2 regions of the Paenibacillus sp. SAFN-054 genome follow, and region 1 is predicted to be linked to the other one. Evidence: a T-box and tRNA genes for the amino acid it is inferred to sense, from the RefSeq annotation. Region 1 holds a T-box; the other holds one or more tRNA genes.

Evidence for each region. The T-box of region 1 lies ahead of leuS (leucine--tRNA ligase). A T-box ahead of a tRNA ligase gene usually reads a tRNA of that ligase, here a tRNA-Leu.
Region 2: it encodes a tRNA-Leu, which carries the amino acid that the T-box ahead of leuS (leucine--tRNA ligase) is inferred to sense. The anticodon was not compared.

The regions. Positions count from the first base shown of each region.
Region 1 covers NZ_JBQCKS010000001.1:2,334,264-2,342,040, reverse strand. The annotation lists gene ACTHPM_RS10680 (CvfB family protein) at 1-114, shown strand, start outside; gene ACTHPM_RS10675 (class I SAM-dependent DNA methyltransferase) at 146-916, shown strand; gene ACTHPM_RS10670 (3-ketoacyl-ACP reductase) at 1,057-1,785, shown strand; gene ACTHPM_RS10665 (asparagine synthase) at 1,887-2,045, opposite strand; gene ACTHPM_RS10660 (extracellular solute-binding protein) at 2,463-4,076, shown strand; T-box leader at 4,294-4,531, shown strand; gene leuS (leucine--tRNA ligase) at 4,641-7,088, shown strand; gene comER (late competence protein ComER) at 7,174-7,777, opposite strand, start outside.
Region 2 covers NZ_JBQCKS010000002.1:922,464-930,240, forward strand. The annotation lists gene ACTHPM_RS15760 (histidine kinase) at 1-518, opposite strand, end outside; gene liaF (cell wall-active antibiotics response protein LiaF) at 536-1,183, opposite strand; gene ACTHPM_RS15770 (PspA/IM30 family protein) at 1,347-2,048, opposite strand; gene ACTHPM_RS15775 (PspC domain-containing protein) at 2,052-2,546, opposite strand; gene ACTHPM_RS15780 (PspA/IM30 family protein) at 2,551-3,228, opposite strand; gene ACTHPM_RS15785 (LiaF transmembrane domain-containing protein) at 3,280-3,576, opposite strand; gene ACTHPM_RS15790 (SLC45 family MFS transporter) at 3,831-5,033, opposite strand; tRNA gene ACTHPM_RS15795 (tRNA-Leu) at 5,407-5,489, opposite strand; tRNA gene ACTHPM_RS15800 (tRNA-Arg) at 5,504-5,577, opposite strand; tRNA gene ACTHPM_RS15805 (tRNA-Cys) at 5,592-5,665, opposite strand; tRNA gene ACTHPM_RS15810 (tRNA-Gly) at 5,676-5,750, opposite strand; tRNA gene ACTHPM_RS15815 (tRNA-Gln) at 5,756-5,830, opposite strand; tRNA gene ACTHPM_RS15820 (tRNA-His) at 5,851-5,926, opposite strand; tRNA gene ACTHPM_RS15825 (tRNA-Trp) at 5,961-6,034, opposite strand; tRNA gene ACTHPM_RS15830 (tRNA-Tyr) at 6,041-6,125, opposite strand; tRNA gene ACTHPM_RS15835 (tRNA-Thr) at 6,130-6,205, opposite strand; tRNA gene ACTHPM_RS15840 (tRNA-Asp) at 6,372-6,448, opposite strand; tRNA gene ACTHPM_RS15845 (tRNA-Met) at 6,520-6,593, opposite strand; tRNA gene ACTHPM_RS15850 (tRNA-Val) at 6,677-6,752, opposite strand; tRNA gene ACTHPM_RS15855 (tRNA-Glu) at 6,773-6,847, opposite strand; tRNA gene ACTHPM_RS15860 (tRNA-Ser) at 6,857-6,948, opposite strand; tRNA gene ACTHPM_RS15865 (tRNA-Asn) at 6,953-7,028, opposite strand; partial or broken rRNA gene ACTHPM_RS15870 (23S ribosomal RNA) at 7,165-7,777, opposite strand, start outside.

The DNA of each region.
Region 1 (7,777 bases):
TCGGCCTTCAAACGGGCTTTAGGTAAGCTGATGAAGGAAGGACTTATCACTCAGAAGGAAAATTGGACGTATCTTGTGAAGCCGGATTCAGAGGGGCAGATCGAGCAAAAGTAAGCGGAAAGCGAACAGAAAGCGCGGTGTCATCATGTCTTCATACCGAAAATTTGCATATGTCTACGATGAATTGATGGAGGATATGCCTTATCCGGACTGGCTGAGATTTGCGCGCCAAGCCTGGGAGAAGCATGGAAGCATGCCGAGAAGCGTGGTCGAGCTTGGCTGCGGTACGGGCAGCATCACGATTCCGCTCGTCAATTCAGGCTTTGAAGTGACGGGCATCGATCTGTCCGCGGACATGTTGTCCGTGGCAAGACGGAAAATGGAGAGCACGCCGCAGGGCAGCAGGCTGTATCGCGAAGGTTCGATCCGTTGGGTGCAGCAGGACATGCGCGAATGGGAAATACCGGAACCGGTGGATTCCGTCATCTCCTTCTGCGATTGCTTCAGTTACCTGCTGGAGGAGAGGGACGTCATCTCGGCCTTCGCCCATACCTACAAGGGGCTTAAGCCCGGAGGAATCTTCTTATTTGATGTGCATCACCCTAACACGATCATCCGTTACGATGAGGAGCAGCCCTTTGTATGGGACGATCGATCGGTCTCTTACATATGGACCTGCGAATTGGACGCTCCGCGCTGTGAAATCGAGCATCATTTGAGCATTTTCGCGAGAGAGGAACAAAGTGATCTGTACCGCCGCTTTGAAGAGACGCATGTCCAGCGGGCTTATGATCCGGAGTGGATGAAAACCGAGCTGGTCAAGGCTGGCTTCCGCGACGTGAAATGTTATGCTGATTTTGAGTGGGTAGAGGCTGGGGATGACGCCCAGAGGCTTTTCTACATGGCTGTGAAATAGCCTGCACGGCTAGAACCGGGGTTAATCGAGTTTACGGATGGGAAACCTAAAGCCCCGGGACACAGCTGCCCGGGGCTTTTTGCCCCGGCAATGATGGGTAATAACCAATGAAACTATCAGGAGAAGGGATGGGAAATGAAATGAAACTCACAAGCTTAAAAGGTAAAACCGCTATCGTTACGGGGGCCGGAAAAGGCATCGGACTTGCCATTGCAACTGCCCTGGCACAAGAAGGTGTAGATCTTGGCCTTATGGCGAGAACCGCCTCGGATCTCGAAGCGCTGCGCGATTCCTTGACCAAGGAATACGGGATCTCGGTTTACACGGCAACTGCGGACGTTTCCTCGCGCAAGGAAGTGGATGAGGCTGTATCGAAGCTGGGCGAGCAGCTGGGCAGCATCGATATTCTGATTAACAACGCGGGAATGGCATCCTTTGGAACGGTAGAAGATATGGAGCCCGAACTATGGGAACGCATCATTCAGGTGAATCTGATGGGGACGTATTACGTATCCCGTGCCGTGCTGCCGACCATGCTGGAACAAAACAGCGGCAATATCATTAACATCTCCTCAACGGCTGGGGAGAAAGGTTTCGCGACGGGTTCCGCCTACTGTGCATCGAAGTTCGGCATTATGGGGCTGACAGAATCGCTCCTTCAGGAGGTTCGCAAGAAGAATATCCGTGTGATTGCCTTGACGCCAAGCACGGTCAATACCGACCTGGCCCGCGACAACAATTTAAGCATCGGTGACGAAGACCGGATGATGCAGCCGGAGGACGTAGCCGAACTCGCACTGGCGTCTCTGAAGCTCCCAGCCCGTGTGTTTGTGAAATCCGCAGGAATCTGGACCACAAATCCGCAGTAAGGCGACTCCATAGACGTAAAATATAAAAGCTGGCTGCCGGAATGGGATTCCGTGCAAGCCAGCTTTTTACGCTTTTTGGAGCGACCTATCCAAGCCTCGTCCTACCGGTGTTCGATCAAATCGATCGTTCCGAGTACGACATGAGCCAGACCGAATCCTAAAATTCCCGTGGCGGCAAGTTTGTACTTGCTGCTGAGCAGCGCGGCACCGGAAGCAGATACTACGGTTCCAAGAACGGCAGGAATCAATCCTTCACGCATACGAACACTCCTCCTGGTTCAATGAAGTTTGGACAGACAAAAGTTATTCTGGTTTTTGCAGGACGAAATTATGCATTTGGTAGGGTTATTTTGCGCTTTTTTACACCGGTGTGTATTCTATCCGGAAGCATAATTGACATACCGGGATATTCTTGAAATCAGGTTAAACGGTATAAGAATGCGGATATTACAGTGGAATCGGCACTCATATTTAACATATCAAAAATAACATATTTACGTTATGGGTTCGTGTCCATAGACTTTTTGTAAACGCTATCATTTAACCCAGGTCCCAGCGGAGCAACCCGGGCTTTCCACAACAGAGCTCCTGCGGATGGCGTTGAATTGATTTCAAAGGGAGGGAAGCTACATCCAGGCTCACGCCGGCTCACAATGATAAAAAGGAGGAATCATCTAATGACAAAATTGTTAAAACCATGGGCCATGGTCCTCTGCCTGTCCGTGTTCGCCTCTCTCTTGGCGGCCTGCGGTTCCAAATCCCAAGAAGCCAGCGAGGGCGGCCAAGCGGCCAAATCGGCGGAAAGCGTCCGTAAAGAAGGCTTTCCGATCGTTGACAAGCCGATAACGCTGTCCGTGTTTGCGCCAGATGTAGGCAGCGCGAAATGGGATACGATGCAGGTATTCAAAGATATGGAGACGCTGTCCAACATCAAGCTGACCTTCCAGACGGTACCCGTGGACAGTTTCGATACGAAGAAGAACCTGATCTTTGCGAGCGGCGATCTGCCGGATATCTTCTATGCAGCGAGCTTGACCCCAGCCGAGCAGGTTACCTACGGCAGCCAGGGGACGCTCGTTCCGCTTGAGAAGCTGATCGATGAGTATGCGCCTAACATTAAAAAACTGCTGGATGAGAATCCGGAGGTCAGAAAGTCCATCACGACTCCGGACGGACATATTTATGCCCTGCCTTATGTTGATAAAGGGGCAGTTTGGTATAAAAGCCCTTTGTATTACAATGGAAGTTTCCTCAATAAGCTGGGAGTAACCAAGCTTCCGGAAACGCCGGATGAGCTGTATGATTACCTGAAACGGGTGAAAAATGAGGATCCGAACGGCAATGGCAAGGCGGATGAAATCCCGCTGACATCGACCAAGCTGAAGGATATTCGCGTTCAGATGCTCGGATTCTGGGGCATTTATGATGAGGTGTATTATGCCGACAAGCAGGGCAAAGTGCATTATACGCCGCAGGAGGACGGCTACAAAGAGTATCTTACTTTCCTGAACCGGCTATGGACGGATCAACTGCTCGATCATGAAACCTTCTCCCAAACCGATGAACAGAAAAAGGCCAAGGGGAAAAATAATCAGGTAGCCCTGTTTAATGATTGGCTTCCGTATTTTATGCTGGGCGGGGAACCGAATGCCGATAACCCTGTCATGGCGCCGCTGAAAACGGGCTTCCCGGATTCCCCGGTTGCAGCAAAGTCTTCAGGCATTTCGAAGAATGGCACCTTTGCCATCTCCGGCACGAATCCGGCTCCGGAAGCCACGATGCGCTGGGTCGATTATCAATATGATTACGAAGGATCCACGTTGTTCAACCAAGGGCCGGAGAATCTGCTGTGGAAGTATAAGGACAAAGAAAATCATGTGAAGGAATGGCTGCCAGTTCCCGGTGGAGGCGACCGTGAGAACTATCGCGGAAAAATAACGCCGAACTATGGAATCACGACGCCTGGCGTCAGCCTGCCGGAAGTGTCGAAGGGTCTGAGAAGCGATATTGACGAATGGGTCGACAAGGAAAACAAGGAAAAAATCATCCCTTATGCCAAAGTGCCGTATCCGAACGTATTCCTGACAGAAGCGGAACAGACCGAGGTGACGTCGCTTCTATCCGATCTGAACAATTATGTTGAACAGATGGAAGCAAAATTCGTTACGGGCCAGGAGCCGCTGTCAGGTTGGGACAAATACAAGGCTCAAGTAAAGAAGATGGGCAGCGACCGCATCGTGGAAATCTACCAGGCTGCGTATGATCGCTGGGATCAACAAGGGAACAATTAATTAAGTCTCCCTTGACATTGGGGGCATGCCTGAAGGAAGCGGATCAAGAAAGGGAGAAAAGTGTGATTCGCCAAAGAATGCCATGGTGGAGGCGGCACCTATGCAAGAAGCAAATTACGTTGACTAAGGGCCAAATTTTATATATAATATGGTTCAATGTTTCATCTGTATAAAATGAACTAAAGGTTAACGTTCAATTTATCTAACTCAATTGCAAATGAAAGCGATGATGAGGGGTATTAGTTTCAGGGATGTCATTCAGAGAGCCGGCGGTGGGTGCAAGCCGGTTGACGATTTGAGATGAACTCGCCTCGGAGTAATGATGTGAAGCGCGGAGACTTTCGTGCGAAGGATCATCGGCTCACCCGCGTTATAGGGTGCAAAGTGAGCGGGAATAAAGCATACTTTCCGCTAACTAGGGTGGTACCACGGGAATTAGACCTCTCGTCCCTAGCGATGATACGCTATGGATGAAGAGGTTTTTTTGTTTGGAAAAAGATTGCTAAAGCAGGGTCGCTCGGATATGAAAGGGCGGCATTGGACTGCACAGGAGGCTGGTAGAGCATGAGTGAAAATCAACATCAGGTTCAGGGGCAGGGGTATCATCCCCAGTCCATCGAGCCAAAGTGGCAAAAGTATTGGGATGAGCATCACACTTTCAAAACCGGAGAAGAGGCGGGCAAGCCGAAATTTTATGCGCTTGACATGTTCCCGTATCCATCCGGAGCAGGCCTGCATGTAGGGCATCCGGAAGGCTATACGGCTACCGATATCGTGTCCCGTTACAAAAGAATGCAAGGCTACAATGTGCTCCATCCGATGGGGTGGGATGCGTTCGGTCTGCCTGCAGAGCAGCATGCCATGGATAAGGGCGAGCACCCGCGTGAAATTACGCTCAAGAACATCAACACGTTCCGGCGTCAGATCAAATCCCTCGGTTTCTCGTACGACTGGGAACGGGAGATCAGCACGACCGATCCGGAGTACTATAAATGGACGCAGTGGATTTTCATCCAACTGTACAAACGCGGTCTTGCATATGTAGCCGAAGTGCCGGTGAACTGGTGTGAGGCACTGGGTACTGTACTTGCCAATGAAGAAGTTATCGACGGCAAGAGCGAGCGCGGCGGACACCCGGTTGTCCGCAAGCCGATGCGTCAATGGATCCTAAAAATTACGGAATACGCGGACCGGCTGCTCGAGGATCTGGATGATCTGGACTGGAGCGAGAGCCTGAAGGACATGCAGCGCAACTGGATCGGCAAATCCAAAGGAGCTGAAGTCAACTTTGACATCGTGGGTCACGAAGGTCAATTGACCGTGTTCACGACCCGGCCTGACACTTTGTTCGGCGCCAGCTACTGCGTACTTGCTCCTGAGCACGATCTGGTAGAATCGATTACGGCTCCGGAACAAAAAGAAGCAGTCAAAGCTTACCAGGATCAAGCGGCTCGCAAGAGCGACCTGGAGCGTACCGATCTGGCCAAGGACAAAACGGGCGTATTTACAGGTGCGTATGCCGTGAACCCCGTTAATGGCGCAAAGCTGCCGATCTGGATTGCGGATTACGTGCTTGCCGGATATGGAACCAGTGCGATCATGGCGGTACCAGGCCATGACACGCGTGACTGGGAGTTCGCGAAGCAGTTCGGTCTGGAAATCATTGAAGTCGTTAAAGGCGGAAATGTTCAGGAAGAAGCGTACAGCGGAGAAGGCGAACATGTTAATTCAGGCTTCCTGGACGGCATGGGCACCGAAGAAGCGATCGCCAAAATGATCACATGGCTCGAAGAAAGCGGCAAGGGACAAGGCAAAACAACCTACCGCCTTCGCGACTGGCTGTTCAGCCGCCAGCGCTATTGGGGCGAGCCGATTCCGATTCTGCATCTGGAAGACGGCACGATGAAGACCGTGCCGGAAGATCAGCTTCCGCTGCTGCTGCCGGATGTGGATCAAATCAAGCCGTCAGGAACCGGAGAATCGCCGCTTGCGAACGTCACTGACTGGGTAGAAACGGTCGATCCCGAGACGGGCATGAAGGCTCGCCGCGAAACCAATACAATGCCTCAATGGGCGGGCAGCTGCTGGTACTACCTGCGATACATCGATCCGCATAATACCGATGAGCTGTGCTCCAAAGAGAAGCAGGAGGCATGGCTGCCTGTAGACTTGTATATTGGCGGGGCTGAGCACGCGGTGCTTCACCTGCTGTATGCACGGTTCTGGCATAAATTCCTCTACGACCTGGGTGTTGTTACCACCAAGGAGCCGTTCCAGAAGCTGATTAACCAAGGGATGATTCTCGGCACGAACAACGAGAAGATGAGTAAATCCCGCGGCAACGTCATCAATCCGGACGAAATCGTCGAGAACTATGGTGCGGATACACTCCGCATTTATGAAATGTTCATGGGTCCGCTGGAAGCGACGAAGCCATGGAACGAGAACGGCGTGGAAGGCGCGCATCGCTTCCTTTCCCGCGTATGGCGCCTTGTGGTGAACGAGGACGGCAGCCTGAATCCGAAAATTACGGATAACGAAGGCAGCGACGAGTTCAAACGCGTATGGCATAAAACGATCAAGAAAGTCACGGAAGACATGGACCATCTGCGCTTCAATACGGCGATCAGCCAGCTGATGATCTTCATCAACGATGCCTATAAGGCCGATTCGATTCCTCGCAAAGCGATCGAAGACTTTACGCAGCTGCTGTCTCCGTTTGCACCGCATATCGCCGAAGAACTGTGGGAGCGTCTCGGCCATCAGGAAAGCATCACGTATGCTTCCTGGCCTGCTTTTGATGAAGCTTGGACCGTAGATTCCGAAGTTGAAATCGTAATTCAGGTGAACGGTAAAATCGTACAGCGCGCGAAAATTGCCAAGGACATGAGCCAGCAAGCCATGCAGGATTACAGCATGTCCCAGGAAGGCGTCCAACAGGCGATTGCCGGCAAAACCGTACGTAAAGTCATTGCGGTTCCGGGCAAGCTGGTGAATATTGTAGCCAACTAAATCATGTTTAGGATCGAAAAGCATTCAATCCCCGTACAATTCATTTTGTACGGGGATTTTTGTTGGAATCCGGGCGATGCAGCAGCTAGGCGTCAGAATCCTCGAAAGCCTCGTCGCATTTGCTCAAATCCTCTTCATATTTGGCATGCGTGGTAGAGATCAGCTGCTCGAACACACCGCCCAGACTTTGCTTCAAAAGGGCGAGCGCTTCAGCGGTAATACCGCCGGGTACCGCAACCCTTTCCTGCAGCTCATGCGGTTTAAACCCGCCTTCGGTAAGCAGTCTTCCGGTTCCAAGGAGCATCTCGCCTGCCAGCTCTGTCAGCTCGTCACGGCGAATCCCTGTCATATCCACGGCTGCTTCGATCCACTGATCGAGGAAAAAGCTGATAAACGCCGGACCGCAGCTGGAAAAATCAGAGGTAATCCGCACATGGGATTCGCTGATTTCTAGCGGCCGGCTGATGTTGGCAAGAAGATTTTCCACAAGCAGCCTGTCTTTCTCGGTGATGCGGCTGCCATACATGCACAAGGAAGCCCCGCTCCAGGTCAAATGCGTGATGCTGGGAATAATCTTGGCGATTTTGCTGGGCAAGCAGCTCTCGAGATGACGGATTTGAACCGGACTGGTAATGGATATAACAATTTGTTCGGTTCGCAAATCACTTCCGATTTCGTGGATCAACGCT
Region 2 (7,777 bases), on a different contig from region 1:
ACCGCCGTTGCCGTCATCGAAATCGCGAACAGCTGCTGCGACACTGCATCATGCAGCTCGCGCGCAAGGCGCTGGCGTTCTTCCACAATGGCGGACACCCTTGCCTGCTCGGCAAGCTGCGCATTATTGGTGGACAGGCGCTGCAGCGAGGTGACCTGCTCCTCCCATTTTTTGCTGATCCGTCCAAGCTGCTCCCCAAGACGTCCCACCTCATCCAAGCCAAGCTCCGGAACATCCCGGGTCAAATTTCCCTTTTCCCAGGAGAGCAGCGTATCCCGCAGCATTTCCAATCTTCGTTTCGTACGATAGCTTTGGTAAAAGCCGTATACCGCCCCGATTCCTATCGGAACGAGAATCAGCGTTGTCACCGCCTGCACCACTCTTGTCCAAGAATCGAATGGAGCCAAATAACCGTATGTATACATCACGTACAAAATAATCAGCAGCAGTACAAAAGAAAGAAGGGCCCCCTCGCCCATGCTCCGGGAGACCATATTGACCGGCTTCTTTGATTTCATGCGGGGTACCCCCTTTTTTAGGATATGTGAATGTCCAAATCTCCAACGAGATATGAAACGATAAACTTCACTTTTTGATCGCTGGTATCGTAGTTAGGCGATTTCCAGTTCAGCCGGTTCATCATGCCGTTATCCCGATGTCCGCGGAAATCGATGGAACCAAACAGCACGAACGCCTCGATCTCTACGCCATAATACTCGGGAACATGAAGATCCATGTCGCCCATAATGCCCTGAAACATCATCACGGTTTCCTTGTCTTCCGGCATGGCCAGCGACAGGTCGAGATCCGCCTCTCCAAGCACATGCCAAACGCTCATGCTGCGCATGACCCAAGGCTGCTGGTCCCAGTCGAAATGCGACGAAAAATTCTGTTTTTGAACGAAACCTTCCTTCGGCTGCACCTTCTTCGCTTTGACAAAAAAGAATCCCAAGGATAAGAGCGCGATGCCAAGCACCATCATTAAATGATCCAGCAGCAGCAAAATAGCGCCGACCGCCAGCAAGCGATAGCCTCTTTTCACCTTACCGCCGCGAATCGTATAGATTCCCATGAGCAAGAACAGGAGTGCGACGATGGTAAAGAACCCGACCCACTTGCCGACCAGCATGAGAAGGCCAACGCCGATGAGTATAACCGCAATCACGCGATTTCTATTGTCCATGCCGCACCTCCTTGTGATGTCTGCTTATAGCTATAGTAAAGTTTGAAAAGCCATATGGTGCAGGCTATCACACCAATATGGCTCTCCTCTTTTGAATCGAACAAAAGAATTTGCTCATTATTCACTTTTCATAGCATATCATACTGCCCTATATTGTGAATACTTATTCTTTCGTTGTTTTGGATGTGCTGCTTGAAGGGTTCATCTTGCTCTTCAACGCGTTCAGCTGCTCTTCCACCTTCAACTGCTTTTCGGCATCCTCAGGACTCGTGAATGTGCTTGCTGCCGGACGGTAAGGGGCACGCATGACATCGGCTTCCGCTTCCAGCTGCATGATTTTTTCTTCCATGCGGTGGAATCCAAGGGATGCACTGCCGCTTTCGATCGTATGCAGGCTGTTGATTTGGGACATTTGCTTTTTGGCCTTCGCCATTTGTGCACGTGTCACCAATTCGTTGCGTTTGTTGCGCATTTTGTAGAATTCGTCTTTCATGTCATGCAGCTGCTGTACCAGCTCTTTGGCTTGAGTTTCGGACTGCGCATGCAGATCGCGGTATTCGCCGATCTTTTGATCGAAGTAGATTTTTTCTTCCAAAAGCTTGCGTGCAACTTCCTCCTGACCATTCTTGAGGGCAAGCTCGGCTTGCGACTCACGCTGCACGGACATTTTCTCGGCTTCCTCCACGCGCTGCTTCATGCGGCGTTCGTTAGCCATTTGCTTCGCAACCGTCACCTCAGCCTCGTGAATTTCAGCCTCCATATCGCGGAGATATTGGTTCAGCATAACGATTGGATCCTCTACTTTATCCAGCAATTCATTGACCGACGCCTTTGTCATATCTTTCAATCTTTTAAATACTCCCATGTTTTACACTTCTCCCTTCTCGTATTTGGACAATTTTTTCTTCAGTTCTTCCAGCTCTTTCTTCATAGCCTTTTTCTCAATGTCTTCCATCATGGCATCCAGATTGGATGCTTGGGAAGAGAAGCTTCCGGCAGGTCTGCTGCCAAAAGACGGATCATTATATTTGCTTCTTGGGTCGAAGGATGGGCCGCCGTAGCCACCGTTACCTCCGTAACCGCCATTTCCTCCGAAGTAACCGTTATTTCCGGGCTGGCCGCCATAATAGCCGCCTGCTCCGGGACCCGGGCCTGGTCCATACGGATTGTATGGAGGCACCGGCTCTTTCGGCACAACCAAGGAAGCGATGAAATAAATGAACAGCGTAGTTCCACCCGTGAAGAAAATCGAGATGATGAACAGAATCCGCAGCAGCGTGGAATCGATGCCGATCGTCTCCGACAGTCCGCCGCAAAGTCCCGTGACCATCTTATCCCGCGTCGAACGGTAGAGTTTGCTCATGATGTTACTCCTTTCCGCTGTTGTTCAGCTTTTGTTTCAACCGGGCCAGTTCCTTTTCCAAAATGCCGGATACTGTTTCGCTGGCCTGATCTAAGTACTGTTGACCCATACGGCGCAGATCGCGAAGGCTTTGTGCTTCAAGCTCCCAATCGGAGATCCGGTCTTCGAGGCGGTTGAACATCTTTGGAACGTCCTGCCCGCCGCCGTAGCCGTCCATCCGCTGGTTCATGCGCTGCTGGAGCCGTAACGTCTCCATGCGGGCTGCATAATATTGGCGTTTGTTGTATACAGTTTGATACTCCATTTTGAGGTCGTTCAGCTGGCTTTCCAGATCGATCAGAGACCGTTTCGTGGTATCCAGCAGTTCGCTGTATTGCTCCAGCTTTTCTTCGTAAATGATCTTTTCCTGCAGAGCCAGCTTGGCGAGATGATCCTCCCCGGCCTTCAAGGCCAGTAGCGCCTGCTCTTCACGCTTGTTCTTCATCGACTCCGCTTGGTCCACCTGCTGCTTCAGTTGTCTCATATGTGCCGTAGACTGCTGTACCAGCTTCTCTGCTTCGACAATGTCTTCCCGCGTAGTTGCCAGAAACTGATCGATCAGCCGAACCGGATCCTGACTTTGTTCCAAACGTTCATTTAAATTAGCTGCGGTGATATCCCGCACCCGGCGAAAAACACTCATCTTGTGTAGCCCCTCCTTATTCGTTTTTTTCCTCGTCGAAGTTTATTTATGTTAGTAGGAATTTCTTTTTCCCTTCAGAAGGGAGATTCCGAAGATCACCAGCGCGATGCCGAGCAGCGGTCCGATGAACCAGGACAGTTTCGCCAGCAGGGACAGGATACCGAACCCGAGGATGATGGTACCGATCACCACTCTGCCTCTGCGGATACCGTAATAACCAAGCACGATCATCAGGATCGGGAAGAGCAGGCCAATCAGTTTACCAAACAGAGGTGCGAACAATCCGAGGAGCATCAGGGCCCCGATGACGATTAATACGATTGCTGTTCCGTTGTTGCGGTTTTTCATGCATTTCTCACTTCCTTTCATTGCATCAACCTTATGTCTTTATTTTAGGTGGTTCGGCCGTTTTCCAAAACAGACTGCAGACGGTTTTTCGTACTGGACCTTAGACGGGGAACGTTTCAGACCTAAGGCTATCCGGTATCGCATCTCAATGAACCTCTCCCCGGCAAAATGCCCTCAAACGCAAAAGGAGCGCTGGATTGGATCCAACGCCCCTTAGGCGACGAAGTTAGGTATGTTTGCTCTAACACCAGCGTTTAGATATTCGCCTGCACCGCTTCCTTCGGTACCTCTGCGCTTTTCCCGTGATGCTTTACGAGCGTAATGAACAAAAGCGCGACCAGCATGCCACAGGAAGCATAGATGAATAAGGAGCCATAGCCGAACTGATCGATGAACCAGCCCAGTAGCGGTGGCGAAGCAATGGCCGCGAGCGAAGATACCAGATAGTACAGTCCCGTCCGCGTCCCGATGCTTGTTTCGCTCCCGATCGATACGACGAATGGATAGGAGTTGATGTTGATCAAGGCCCAGCACATGCCGCCCAAGGCAAGAAGGAGCCTGAGCAGAAGGAGCGTCTTCGCCAGCGGAATGGCGGCAAACACGAGGAACAAGCCGATGACGCCTGAGATAATGATTTTCCTTTTGCCATACCGGTTTCCGAGCCATCCGCTTGGAATCGCGAACAATACGAAGAACAAGGAAAAGAACGTGAGCGAGAATCCCGCCGCTTTTTCGGATAATCCCATATGATGCTTACCATATAGGGTAAACATCGCCTCGACCCCCTGATAAGACACGAACCAGAAAAAGATCGCAATAAGCAGCAGCACGGTCGTGCGGTCCAGTTCGCCCTTCAGTTTAATTCTAGGCTGCTTCTCCACAGGCAGCGATACGATGACGTCCCTCTTCTCTTTAATGAAACGAACCAATATGAATAAACAGATTAAGGTAATGATCGCTGCCGCCACAAATGGGAAAGCAGGATTCGCTCCATACAATATCGATCCGGCACCGAAAGCCAAAATGCCGCCAAAGCCACCCATGAAGTTAATGATCCCGTTTGCTTTCGTGCGCTGATGATCCGGCGTGATATCCGGCATTAAGGCGACCGTAGGCGATCGGTACACACTCATGGAGAGGTTCATCAGCATCATGAATAGAACAAGTGTAATCAAGCTCGTATGTAAGGGAATGAGTATTACAAACACCGCTGCGAGCGGCATTCCGATCATCATAAACGGCATGCGCTTGCCGAAGCGGGTATTCGTCTTATCGCTAAGGTTACCAATCCAGGGCTGCAGGAACAGGGCGAAATAATTGTCGATCGTCATCATAAAACCAATCAATGCTGCACTCTTCAGATAAGGATCGAGAAAGAAAGGAACAAAGGCATTGTACAATGCCCAGGTGATGCTGATGCTAAAAAATCCGAATCCCAGCAGCCACGTCCTTTTCATGCAGAATCACCCTCCACTCCGGGACAATTCATCATTACATGTGGTGCATCCATTGTCACATCATGTATACTCATTGTTAGTTGCATTTGAAGCGCTTCCATATTGTATTGCCCTGAAAATCGACCCACACTCCAGCTGCAGGCTGCTGCGTAATGAACGTTCAATCGGCTGTCCCCCATTCGGCATTTTGGTTTTCTATATTATACAATAAGTTTACTTACTGATTGTTCATAAATTTTATAGGAGCAGGCTTGGAAAAAAATAAAATATTCATAACAGCTTGTGCAAAAATTGTGGACATCCTTTACTACCCAATTCTTGCACAAAAAAACCTTCATCTGATTATTCAGATGAAGGTTTTTCGATTCATCAATGCTGGTGAAGGGACTTGAACCCCCACTCCGTCGCCGGAAGCGGATTTTGAGTCCGCCGCGTCTGCCATTCCGCCACACCAGCAAGTGAAGATAATACGCGCCCTAAGAGATTCGAACTCCTGACCTTTTGATTCGTAGTCAAACGCTCTATCCAGCTGAGCTAAGGGCGCATGTGAAGTTGTAATGGAGGCGCCACCCAGATTCGAACTGGGGATAAAGCTTTTGCAGAGCTGTGCCTTACCACTTGGCTATGGCGCCATATAATAATTGGAGCGGACGACGGGAATCGAACCCGCGACCCTCGCCTTGGCAAGGCGATGCTCTACCGCTGAGCCACGTCCGCATAACTGGCTGGGGATATAGGATTCGAACCTATGCATGACGGAGTCAAAGTCCGTTGCCTTACCGCTTGGCTAATCCCCAACAGTTGATTTGAAAATAAATGGGGCGATCGAGGGGACTTGAACCCCCGAATGCCGGAGCCACAATCCGGTGCGTTAACCCCTTCGCCACGACCGCCATATCAAACCTATATACTTCACTAAAAACAATGTGGCAGGGGCAGCAGGAATTGAACCCACACTAACGGTTTTGGAGACCGCTGTTCTACCTTTAAACTATGCCCCTAAATACTGGTGGAGGCTGATGGATTCGAACCACCGAACTCGTAGAGAGCAGATTTACAGTCTGCCGTGTTTAGCCACTTCACTAAGCCTCCATAATGGTGCCGGCGAGAGGACTTGAACCCCCAACCTACTGATTACAAGTCAGTTGCTCTACCAATTGAGCTACACCGGCACAGTGTAATAATTATGAACGGGATTCTCATCCCTGGAGCTTTGTTATGAATGGCGGAACCGACGGGATACTCTCTCTTCGTTCGAGACTGCGAAGCAGCGCTAACGAAGCTGATGCTCCGACGAACCCGATATTCGGATTCTCATCCCTGGAGCTTTGTTATGAATGGCGGAACCGACGGGATTCGAACCCGCGATCTCCTGCGTGACAGGCAGGCATGTTAGGCCTCTACACCACGGTTCCACGGCCTTATGACATCCCCGGAAAGTATTCGGAATATGCTATGAAGCATTTCTTCACTTTTTGGAGATTAATTGCGGGGGCAGGATTTGAACCTGCGACCTTCGGGTTATGAGCCCGACGAGCTACCGGGCTGCTCCACCCCGCGTCAGTAATAATGTATTTAGTTCTTGGGCCCCTAAAGTATTCGGAATAAGCTGCAAAGCTTTAACTTCACTTTTTGGGGTATAGTGGTGGAGGCTGAGGGGATCGAACCCCCGACCCTCTGCTTGTAAGGCAGATGCTCTCCCAGCTGAGCTAAGCCTCCGAAAAGATCTTTAATATAAATGGTGACCCGTAGGGGATTCGAACCCCTGTTACCTCCGTGAAAGGGAGGTGTCTTAACCCCTTGACCAACGGGCCAAACTATAATGGCGGAGAGAGAGGGATTCGAACCCTCGAGACGCTTTTGGCGCCTACACGATTTCCAATCGTGCTCCTTCGGCCAACTCGGACACCTCTCCATAATGGCTCCCCGAACAGGACTCGAACCTGTGACAACTCGATTAACAGTCGAGTGCTCTACCAACTGAGCTATCAGGGAACAATATTTAATTCAGGTTTTGATCACCTGAAAACTAGATACGAAACGAATTTACATTTTAGAAATTGTCTCCGTAGCTCTTACTCCGATGCAAAGCGTAACGCTTCCGAAGCAAGTTTCCCTACGGAAAACTTTTTAGGATAAGCCCTCGACCGATTAGTATTGGTCAGCTCCATGCATTGCTGCACTTCCACCTCCAACCTATCTACCTCGTCGTCTTCAAGGGGTCTTACATACTGGGAAATCTCATCTTGAGGGGGGCTTCACGCTTAGATGCTTTCAGCGCTTATCCCGTCCGTACGTAGCTACCCAGCCATGCTCCTGGCGGAACAACTGGTGCACCAGCGGTACGTCCATCCCGGTCCTCTCGTACTAAGGACAGCTCCTCTCAAATTTCCTACGCCCACGACAGATAGGGACCGAACTGTCTCACGACGTTCTGAACCCAGCTCGCGTACCGCTTTAATGGGCGAACAGCCCAACCCTTGGGACCTACTTCAGCCCCAGGATGCGATGAGCCGACATCGAGGTGCCAAACCTCCCCGTCGATGTGGACTCTTGGGGGAGATAAGCCTGTTATCCCCAGGGTAGCTTTTATCCGTTGAGCGATGGCCCTTCCATGCGGTACCACCGGATCACTAAGCCCGACTTTCGTCCCTGCTCGACTTGTAGGTCTCGCAGTCAAGCTCCCTTCTGCCTTTGCACTCTTCGAATGATTTCCAACCATTCTGAGGGAACCTTGGGGCGCC